3 linked regions of the Leptothrix cholodnii SP-6 genome follow. Each later gene encodes a partner of the first gene's protein in a complex. Links are inferred from orthologs where the notes say so. Each region holds a gene or a part of one and is shown in the gene's direction. Other genes may lie near its edges.

What was found.
Region 2: the proteins of LCHO_RS07985 (region 1) and LCHO_RS09520 are in contact, whole or in part, in a cryo-EM structure (PDB 9GE8), measured with the Escherichia coli proteins. The link is inferred for Leptothrix cholodnii SP-6 from one-to-one orthologs.
Region 3: the proteins of LCHO_RS07985 (region 1) and LCHO_RS09515 are in contact, whole or in part, in a cryo-EM structure (PDB 9GE8), measured with the Escherichia coli proteins. The link is inferred for Leptothrix cholodnii SP-6 from one-to-one orthologs.

Annotation. Positions count from the first base shown.
Region 1 is NC_010524.1:1,700,269-1,703,647, reverse strand. Bases 39-3,191 are described here. They hold LCHO_RS07985 (ABC transporter permease), read left to right. Parts: upstream 39-366; coding sequence 367-2,991; downstream 2,992-3,191. Other genes in these bases: LCHO_RS24190 (methyl-accepting chemotaxis protein), read right to left, coding at 2,992-3,191; LCHO_RS07990 (DODA-type extradiol aromatic ring-opening family dioxygenase), read right to left, coding at 39-190. Outside these bases: more of LCHO_RS07990, read right to left, coding at 1-38; more of LCHO_RS24190, read right to left, coding at 3,192-3,379.
Region 2 is NC_010524.1:2,058,246-2,061,319, forward strand. The notes cover bases 1-2,848. They hold LCHO_RS09520 (ABC transporter ATP-binding protein), read left to right. Parts: upstream 1-1,003; coding sequence 1,004-1,693; downstream 1,694-2,848. Other genes in these bases: phaR (polyhydroxyalkanoate synthesis repressor PhaR), read left to right, coding at 1-247; LCHO_RS09515 (arylesterase), read right to left, coding at 304-948; rlmB (23S rRNA (guanosine(2251)-2'-O)-methyltransferase RlmB), read left to right, coding at 1,714-2,448; LCHO_RS09530 (SIR2 family NAD-dependent protein deacylase), read left to right, coding at 2,445-2,848. Also shown: more of LCHO_RS09530, read left to right, coding at 2,849-3,074.
Region 3 is NC_010524.1:2,057,372-2,060,123, reverse strand. It holds LCHO_RS09515 (arylesterase), read left to right. Parts: upstream 1-930; coding sequence 931-1,575; downstream 1,576-2,752. Other genes in the region: LCHO_RS09500 (RelA/SpoT family protein), read right to left, coding at 2,500-2,752; phaR (polyhydroxyalkanoate synthesis repressor PhaR), read right to left, coding at 1,632-2,219; LCHO_RS09520 (ABC transporter ATP-binding protein), read right to left, coding at 186-875; rlmB (23S rRNA (guanosine(2251)-2'-O)-methyltransferase RlmB), read right to left, coding at 1-165. UniProt on the Escherichia coli protein: TesA is a multifunctional esterase that can act as a thioesterase, lysophospholipase and protease.

The DNA of each region.
Region 1 (3,379 bases):
GCGCGCCCGCCATCACCATCGGCGTGCGGGTGGCCGAATGCGGCGACACCACCAGCACGGCACGCGGGCGTCCGAAGGTGCGGTCGATCACCGGGCCGAGACGATCCAGGAAATCGGAGGCCGGCGAGCGCTCGATCGCGATCATCGGCGAGCCGTGGGAGAGGTAGAGCGGGGGCAGGCTGTGCGTCATGGTGAGGCGATTGAATCACCGCGGCACCCGGCGGTCATTCGGCCACTTTGCATCCAGCGTTCAGGGCGCCAGTCAACGTGGCGCAGCAACCCGCCGGCGGCGCGACGCCCGGCCTTGGTGTAGGGTGCTCGGCTCGCACTGCCGCACCCACCGCACACCGCTCGCGCCGACACACCATGCCCCCACAGCCGCCCAGTTCCTCGATAGCCGCCGACACCGCGCCCGGTGGCGCCCTGGGCTCGGCGCCGCGCGCCGTGCGCCCGAACCGGCCCACGCCGGTCTGGATCCTGGCCTGGCGCCAGTTGCGGCGCGATCTGCGCGCCGGCGAACTGCGCCTGATGCTGGTGGCGGTGGCGCTGGCGGTGGCCGCGCTGAGCGCCGTCGGCTTCTTTGCCGACCGGCTGCAAGGCGGCATGAACCGCGACGCCCTGGCACTGCTGGGCGGTGACGCCGTGGTCGCCAGCGACCAGCCGCTGCCGGCCGACTTTGCCGCCACCGCTGCCGAGATGGGCCTGGCCGCGGCACGCAGCGCGACCTTCCCGAGCATGGCGCGCGCCGACGAGGCCCGGGGCGGCGCCGCCCGGCTGGTGTCGGTCAAGGTGGTGGAACCCGCCTATCCGCTGCGCGGCAGCCTGCAGATCGCCGACACGCCGCAAGGTGCGCCGCGCGCGGTCGGCAACGGCCCGGCCGCCGGCACGGTGTGGGTCGACGCCGCCGTGCTCGACGCGCTGGCGCTCGGCGTGGGCGACGCGCTGCAGCTCGGCGACGCCCGGCTGCGCATCGCCCAGGTGATCGTGCAGGAGCCCGATCGCGGCGCCGGTTTCATCAACTTCGCGCCGCGCGTGATGCTGGCCGACACCGATCTGGCCGCCACCGGGCTGATCCAGCCGGCCAGCCGCGTCACCTGGCGCCTGGCGGTGGCCGCCCGCGAAGGCCGTGGCTCCGACAGCGCGGTGCAGGGTTTCGTGAGCTGGGCCGAGGCCCGCATCGAAGGCCGCAAGATCCGCGGCGCGCGGGTCGAGTCGCTCGAAGGCGCACGACCCGAGATGCGCCAGACGCTCGACCGCGCCGGCCAGTTCCTGCGCCTGGTGGCGGTGCTGGCGGCGCTGCTGGCCGCCGTGGCGGTGGGCATCGCCGCGCGCGGATTCGCGGCCCGACACATCGACGCCTGCGCGATGCTGCGCGTGCTGGGCCTGCCGCAGCGGCGCATCGCGGCGATCTACGGCATCGAGATCGGCCTGGTCGGCCTGGCCGCCAGCGTGATCGGCGTGCTGATCGGGCTGGTCGTGCACCTGGTGTTCGTCTGGCTGCTGGCCGGACTGGTCAACAGCGATCTGCCGGCGCCGGGCGTCTGGCCGGCGCTGTTCGGGCTCGGCGTCGGCATGGTGCTGCTCGCCGCCTTCGGCCTGCCGCCGGTGCTGCAGCTCGCCAGCGTGCCGCCGCTGCGGGTGATCCGGCGCGAGCTGGGCGAGCGCAAGGCCGCCAGCCTGGGCGTGCTGCTGGCCGGGCTGATCGGTTTTGCGGCGCTGCTGCTGGCGGTGGCGGCCGACTGGAAGCTCGGCGGCATCGCCGTCGGCGGTTTTGCCGGCGCCTGGCTGCTGTTCGCGCTCGGCGCCTGGGGCGGCGTGCTACTGCTGCGCCGCGCCGTGCCGGACGTCGGCGCGCCGCGCTGGCTGGCGCTGGCCACGCGCCAGCTCGGCGCCCGGCCGGGCCTGGTGGTGCTGCAGGTCAGCGCGCTCGCGCTCGGCCTGATGGCGCTGGTGCTGCTGGTGCTGCTGCGCACCGACCTGATCGCCAGCTGGCGCGCCGCCACGCCGGTGGATGCGCCCAACCGCTTCGTCATCAACGTGCAGCCCGAGCAGTCCGACGCCTTCCAGGCCAGCCTGCGCCAGTCCGGCGTCGCCAACTACGACTGGTACCCGATGATCCGAGGCCGCCTGCTGGCGGTGAACGACCGCGCGGTGCAGGTCGACGATTACAAGGACGATCGCGCCCGCCGGCTGGTCGACCGCGAGTTCAACCTGAGCCACGCCGCCACGCTGCCCGGCCACAACCGCGTCGTCGGCGGTGCCTGGCAGGCCGAAGACAGCGATGCGATGAGCGTCGAACAGGGCCTGGCCGAAACCCTCGGCCTGAAACTCGGCGACCGCGTGACCTTCGACATCGCCGGCGTGCCCGTCACGACCCGCATCACCAGCTTGCGCAAGGTCGACTGGACGTCGATGCGGGTGAACTTCTTCGTGATGTTCCCGCGCGCCGTGATGGCCGACCTGCCGGCCACCTACATCGCCGCCTTCCGGGCGCCGCCGCAGGCCGGCTTCGACGGCGCGCTGACACGCGACTTCCCCAACATCACCAGCATCGACGTCTCGGCCCAGATCGCGCAGATCCAGCGGGTGCTCGATCAGGTGATCTCGGCGGTGGAGTTCCTGTTCGGCTTCACGCTGGCGTCGGGACTGCTGGTGCTGTTCGCCGCCGTCAGCGCCACCCGCGAGGCGCGCGCGCGCGAATTTGCGCTGATGCGCGCGATGGGCGCGAGCCGGCGCCTGCTGGCGGCCGTGCAGCGCACCGAACTGCTGGGCGTGGGCGCCCTGGCCGGCGCACTGGCCAGCGCGGCGGCGCTGGTGGTGGGCTGGGCGCTGGCGCGTTACGTGTTCAATTTCGACTGGACCGCGCCGCTGTGGGTGGCGGCCGTGGGCACGCTGGTCGGCGCCGTGCTGGCCTGGCTGGCCGGCTGGTACAGCCTGCGTGAAGTGCTGCGCCAGCCCGTCAATCAGACCCTGCGCCGCGCCCAGGAATGATCAGCCCGGCAAGGCGCTGAGCGGCGCACGACCCAGGCGGAACAGGCTGATCGACGCCGTCAGGCGCTGCGCCTGTTCGCGCAGGCTCTCGGAGGCGGCCGCGCTTTCCTCGACCAGCGCCGCGTTCTGCTGCGTCATCGATTCGAGCTGGGCGACCGAGCCGTTGACCTGGCCGATGCCGCTGCTCTGCTGCGAAGACGCCGCGCTGATCTCGCCGATCATGGCCGAGACCCGCTGCACCGAGGCGACGATCTCGTCCATCGTCGAGCCCGCATCCGACACCAGGCGCGAGCCCGATTCGACCCGATCGACCGAGGCGCCGATCAGCGCCTTGATCTCGCGCGCGGCGCCGGCGCTGCGCTGCGCCAGGTTGCGCACCTCGCCGGCC
Region 2 (3,074 bases), 360 kb from region 1 along the record:
GTTCATCGACATGCAGAAGCGCTTCGCCGAGCAGACCGGCGGGCTCTATGAGGGCAAGGCGTTCAATGCCGATGCCTGGTCGCAGTTCATGTCGATGCAGGCGCCGGTGATGCAGGGCTTCATGGGCAGCTACCTCGAACAGTCCAAGAGCGTGTTCGCGAAGATGCAGGAGCAGATGCAGAAGCAGGCCGAGAGCTTCTTCCCCGGCATGTCGGGGCTCACGCCGCCACCGAGCAGCAAGGGTTGAAGAGTCGCCTGATTGCCTGGTGACGGCCGCACTTCGCGGTGCGATCAGGGCCGCGTTCAGCCCCGCCCGAGCCAGCCCGTCATCACCTGCCAGACGTTTTCGAGCATGCGCGGATGCGCTTGGGCGGTGGGGTGGATGCGGTCCGGCTGGAACCACTTCTGGGCGTCGGACGCGTCGGCAATGCCGGCGAGCAGGAACGGCACCAGCGCGGCACGTTCGCGCTGGGCCACCTTGCCGAACAGTCCGGCGAAATCGCGGCTGTAGGCCTGCCCGTAGTTGGGCGGCACCTGCATGCCCACGAGCATGACTGCTGCGCCAGCAGCGCGGGCCGCCTGCGCCATCGCCAGCAGGTTGGCTTCGGTCATGGCCAGCGGCAGGCCGCGCAGGGCGTCGTTGCCGCCGAGCTCGATCACCACGTGACTGGGCTTGTGCTGGACGAGCAGCGCCGGCAGGCGCGAGCGGCCACCCGAGGTGGTGTCGCCACTGATGCTGGCGTTGATCACGGTGTAGGCCGGCTTGTGCGCCGCCAGTCGGGCCTCGAGCAACGCGACCCAGCCGCTGCCGCGGGGCAGGCCGTATTCGGCCGACAGGCTGTCGCCGACCACCAGGATCTTGCGTTGCTGCGCTGCCGCCGCGAGTGCCGTGCCTGAAGACGCCAGTGCGGCGATCGCCCCTGCGCCGGCGGCGCGCAGCCCGATCAAGATACATTCGCGGCGCGAACAACAAGTCGAACGGGAAACTGGCGTGGGTACAGTCGTGGACAAGACAGGGTCGATCATCGAGGTCAAGGGCGTCACCAAGCAGGTGCATGACGCAAGCGGTGTTCTGACGATTCTGCATGAGATCTCCTTTCGCCTGGCGGCCCGGGAATCGGTCGCGATCGTGGGCGCCTCGGGCTCCGGCAAGAGCACACTGCTGTCGATCCTGGCGGGGCTGGACGTGCCCAGCGCGGGCCAGGTTCGGCTGGCGGGCATCGACCTGTTTTCGCTCGATGAAGACGCCCGCGCCGCCGTGCGCGGCGAGCACGTCGGCTTCGTGTTCCAGAGCTTTCAGCTGATGGGTCACCTCACGGCGCTCGAGAACGTCATGCTGCCGCTCGAGTTGCGCGGCGAGCGCGATGCCCGGCGCATGGCCACCGAGATGCTGCAGCGGGTCGGGCTGGGTGCGCGGCTCGGACACTTTCCGAAATTGCTGTCGGGCGGTGAACAGCAGCGTGTCGCGCTGGCGCGGGCCTTCGTGGTGCGGCCGGCCCTGCTGCTGGCCGACGAGCCCACCGGCAGCCTCGACCACGCCACCGGCGAGGCGGTGATGCAGCTGATGCTCGAACTCAACCGCGAGGTCGGCACCACGCTGGTCCTGGTGACGCACGACGTCGGCATCGCGGCACGTTGCGATCGGCAGATCCGCCTGGTCGCGGGGCGCATGCAGGTCGAGGCCGAGGCCTGACCAGCCGCTAACATCGCCCGATGTCTGCAAACAGCCTGCTTTTTGGATTCCACGCCGTCACGGTGCGCGTCAAGACCGCGCCCGCCTCGGTGCTCGAGGTGCATGTCGATCCGGCCCGGCGCGACGCGCGCATGCGCCAGTTCGTCGCGCGGGTCGAGGCCGCCGGCATCAGGCTGATCGAGACCGACGACAAGCGCCTCGGCCAGATGGCCGGCAACACGCGCCACCAGGGCGTGGTCGCGCGGGTCAACGTGCTGGCGCCGATCCACTCGCTCGACGATCTGCTCGATGCCGTCGAGGGTCCGCCGCTGGTCCTGGTGCTCGACGGCGTGACCGATCCGCACAACCTCGGCGCCTGCCTGCGCGTGGCCGACGGGGCTGGCGCCCACGCGGTGATCGCGCCCAAGGACCACGCCGTCGGTGTCAACGCCACGGTCGCCAAGGTCGCCAGCGGAGCCGCCGAGACGGTGCCGTACTTCATGGTGACGAACCTGGCGCGCACGCTCAACGAACTGAAGGAACGCGACATCCGCGTCATCGGCACCAGCGAGGACGCCACCCAGTCGATCTACGACATCGACCTGAGCGGCCCGGTCGCGATCGTGCTCGGTGCCGAAGGCCCCGGCATGCGCCAGCTCACGCGCAAGACCTGCGACGAGCTCGTGCACATCCCGATGCGCGGCGCGGTCGAGAGCCTGAACGTGTCGGTCGCGTCGGCGGTGTGCCTCTACGAAGCCCTGCGGCAGCGCCAATGAGCCTGCCGCAGAGCCGGCATCCGTTGCGGGACCTGCGCGTCCGCCTGCGTCACGCCGGGCGCATCTGCGTGTTCAGCGGCGCGGGCATGTCGGCCGAGAGCGGCATCCCGACCTTTCGTGATGCGCAGACCGGCCTGTGGGCCCGGTTCGACCCGATGCAGCTCGCCAGCGCCGAAGGCTTTCGTGCCGATCCGGCGCAGGTCTGGGACTGGTATGCGATGCGTCGCGAGGGCGTGCGCCAGGCGCAGCCCAACGCCGGGCATGTTGCGCTGGCGGCGTATGCGCGCCGGCATCCGGGGCGCCTGCGCATCGTCACGCAGAACGTCGACGACCTGCACCAGCGTGCCGGCTGTGCCGAGGTGATCCGCCTGCACGGCGACATCCTGGCCGATCGGTGGCTCGATCCCTGTGCGCATGCGGGCGCTGCCGACGCGCCGGTGTGCGAGGTCGATCCGGCCGCACCCGATGCCCGGCCGCCGCGCTGCCGGCATTGCGGCAACCTGCTGCGCCCGGCGGTGGTGTGGTTCGGTGAAAACCTGCCGTACGACGCACTGACGGCGGCCGAGGCTGCGGTCTCCGAGGCCGACGTGCTGCTGGTGGTGGGCACGTCGGGTTCGGTCTGGCCG
Region 3 (2,752 bases), 360 kb from region 1 along the record:
GGTCTCGATCAGCCTGATGCCGGCGGCCTCGACCCGCGCGACGAACTGGCGCATGCGCGCGTCGCGCCGGGCCGGATCGACATGCACCTCGAGCACCGAGGCGGGCGCGGTCTTGACGCGCACCGTGACGGCGTGGAATCCAAAAAGCAGGCTGTTTGCAGACATCGGGCGATGTTAGCGGCTGGTCAGGCCTCGGCCTCGACCTGCATGCGCCCCGCGACCAGGCGGATCTGCCGATCGCAACGTGCCGCGATGCCGACGTCGTGCGTCACCAGGACCAGCGTGGTGCCGACCTCGCGGTTGAGTTCGAGCATCAGCTGCATCACCGCCTCGCCGGTGGCGTGGTCGAGGCTGCCGGTGGGCTCGTCGGCCAGCAGCAGGGCCGGCCGCACCACGAAGGCCCGCGCCAGCGCGACACGCTGCTGTTCACCGCCCGACAGCAATTTCGGAAAGTGTCCGAGCCGCGCACCCAGCCCGACCCGCTGCAGCATCTCGGTGGCCATGCGCCGGGCATCGCGCTCGCCGCGCAACTCGAGCGGCAGCATGACGTTCTCGAGCGCCGTGAGGTGACCCATCAGCTGAAAGCTCTGGAACACGAAGCCGACGTGCTCGCCGCGCACGGCGGCGCGGGCGTCTTCATCGAGCGAAAACAGGTCGATGCCCGCCAGCCGAACCTGGCCCGCGCTGGGCACGTCCAGCCCCGCCAGGATCGACAGCAGTGTGCTCTTGCCGGAGCCCGAGGCGCCCACGATCGCGACCGATTCCCGGGCCGCCAGGCGAAAGGAGATCTCATGCAGAATCGTCAGAACACCGCTTGCGTCATGCACCTGCTTGGTGACGCCCTTGACCTCGATGATCGACCCTGTCTTGTCCACGACTGTACCCACGCCAGTTTCCCGTTCGACTTGTTGTTCGCGCCGCGAATGTATCTTGATCGGGCTGCGCGCCGCCGGCGCAGGGGCGATCGCCGCACTGGCGTCTTCAGGCACGGCACTCGCGGCGGCAGCGCAGCAACGCAAGATCCTGGTGGTCGGCGACAGCCTGTCGGCCGAATACGGCCTGCCCCGCGGCAGCGGCTGGGTCGCGTTGCTCGAGGCCCGACTGGCGGCGCACAAGCCGGCCTACACCGTGATCAACGCCAGCATCAGTGGCGACACCACCTCGGGTGGCCGCTCGCGCCTGCCGGCGCTGCTCGTCCAGCACAAGCCCAGTCACGTGGTGATCGAGCTCGGCGGCAACGACGCCCTGCGCGGCCTGCCGCTGGCCATGACCGAAGCCAACCTGCTGGCGATGGCGCAGGCGGCCCGCGCTGCTGGCGCAGCAGTCATGCTCGTGGGCATGCAGGTGCCGCCCAACTACGGGCAGGCCTACAGCCGCGATTTCGCCGGACTGTTCGGCAAGGTGGCCCAGCGCGAACGTGCCGCGCTGGTGCCGTTCCTGCTCGCCGGCATTGCCGACGCGTCCGACGCCCAGAAGTGGTTCCAGCCGGACCGCATCCACCCCACCGCCCAAGCGCATCCGCGCATGCTCGAAAACGTCTGGCAGGTGATGACGGGCTGGCTCGGGCGGGGCTGAACGCGGCCCTGATCGCACCGCGAAGTGCGGCCGTCACCAGGCAATCAGGCGACTCTTCAACCCTTGCTGCTCGGTGGCGGCGTGAGCCCCGACATGCCGGGGAAGAAGCTCTCGGCCTGCTTCTGCATCTGCTCCTGCATCTTCGCGAACACGCTCTTGGACTGTTCGAGGTAGCTGCCCATGAAGCCCTGCATCACCGGCGCCTGCATCGACATGAACTGCGACCAGGCATCGGCATTGAACGCCTTGCCCTCATAGAGCCCGCCGGTCTGCTCGGCGAAGCGCTTCTGCATGTCGATGAACGCCTGCAGGTTCTTCTCGAGGTAGGCGCCCATCAGGCCCTGCATCGTGTGGCCGTAGAAGCGGATGATCTGGCCCAGCATCTCGGTCGAGAACATCGGCACGCCGGCCGACTCTTCCTCGAGAATGATCTGCAGCAGGATGCTGCGCGTGAGTTCGTCGCCCGACTTGGCGTCACGAATCTCGAAGTTCTCGGAGTCGAGCACCATCTGCTTGACATCGGCCAGCGTGATGTAGCTGCTGGTCCGGGTGTCGTAAAGCCGGCGGTTCGGGTATTTCTTGAGCACGCGCAGTCCGTCAGTGGGGCCCTCGCTGGGCTCGGCGGTGCGGCGATTGGCTGGCATGCAAGACTCTCCTGGGTGCAACTGCACAATGATTCTAGGCAGTGCCTGCAGCAGCAGGCACTGGGGTTTGTCAGCGACGCTGCGGATGCGAAAAAGCCCGACAGATCTGAGATCTGCCGGGCTTGATGCCTACCATTTCTGGTAGGCGCGATTGGACTCGAACCAACGACCCCCACCATGTCAAGGTGGTGCTCTAACCAGCTGAGCTACGCGCCTAACGAAGACTTAGACTATAGCATCGTTTTCAAAACCGTCAACAACTTCGGCAAACAATTTTGCTTCAACGGCGCTGTGCGCTCCGCACGCCGTTCACCGATGCGACCAGGCTCAGCACGTGAGCCAGCAGCGCCGAGTCGGCCACCTCGACTGTGAAGGTCATCCAGGCCGTGCCCTTGACCGAGCGGGTGTGCACGCCGGTGACGTTCATCTTCTCCTTGGCGAACACCTCCGAGATGTCGCGCAGCAGGCCTTGCCGGTCGACGGCCGTCACCGAGACGTTGACCGGGTAGACCGCATTGCGTCCGTCAGAAGCG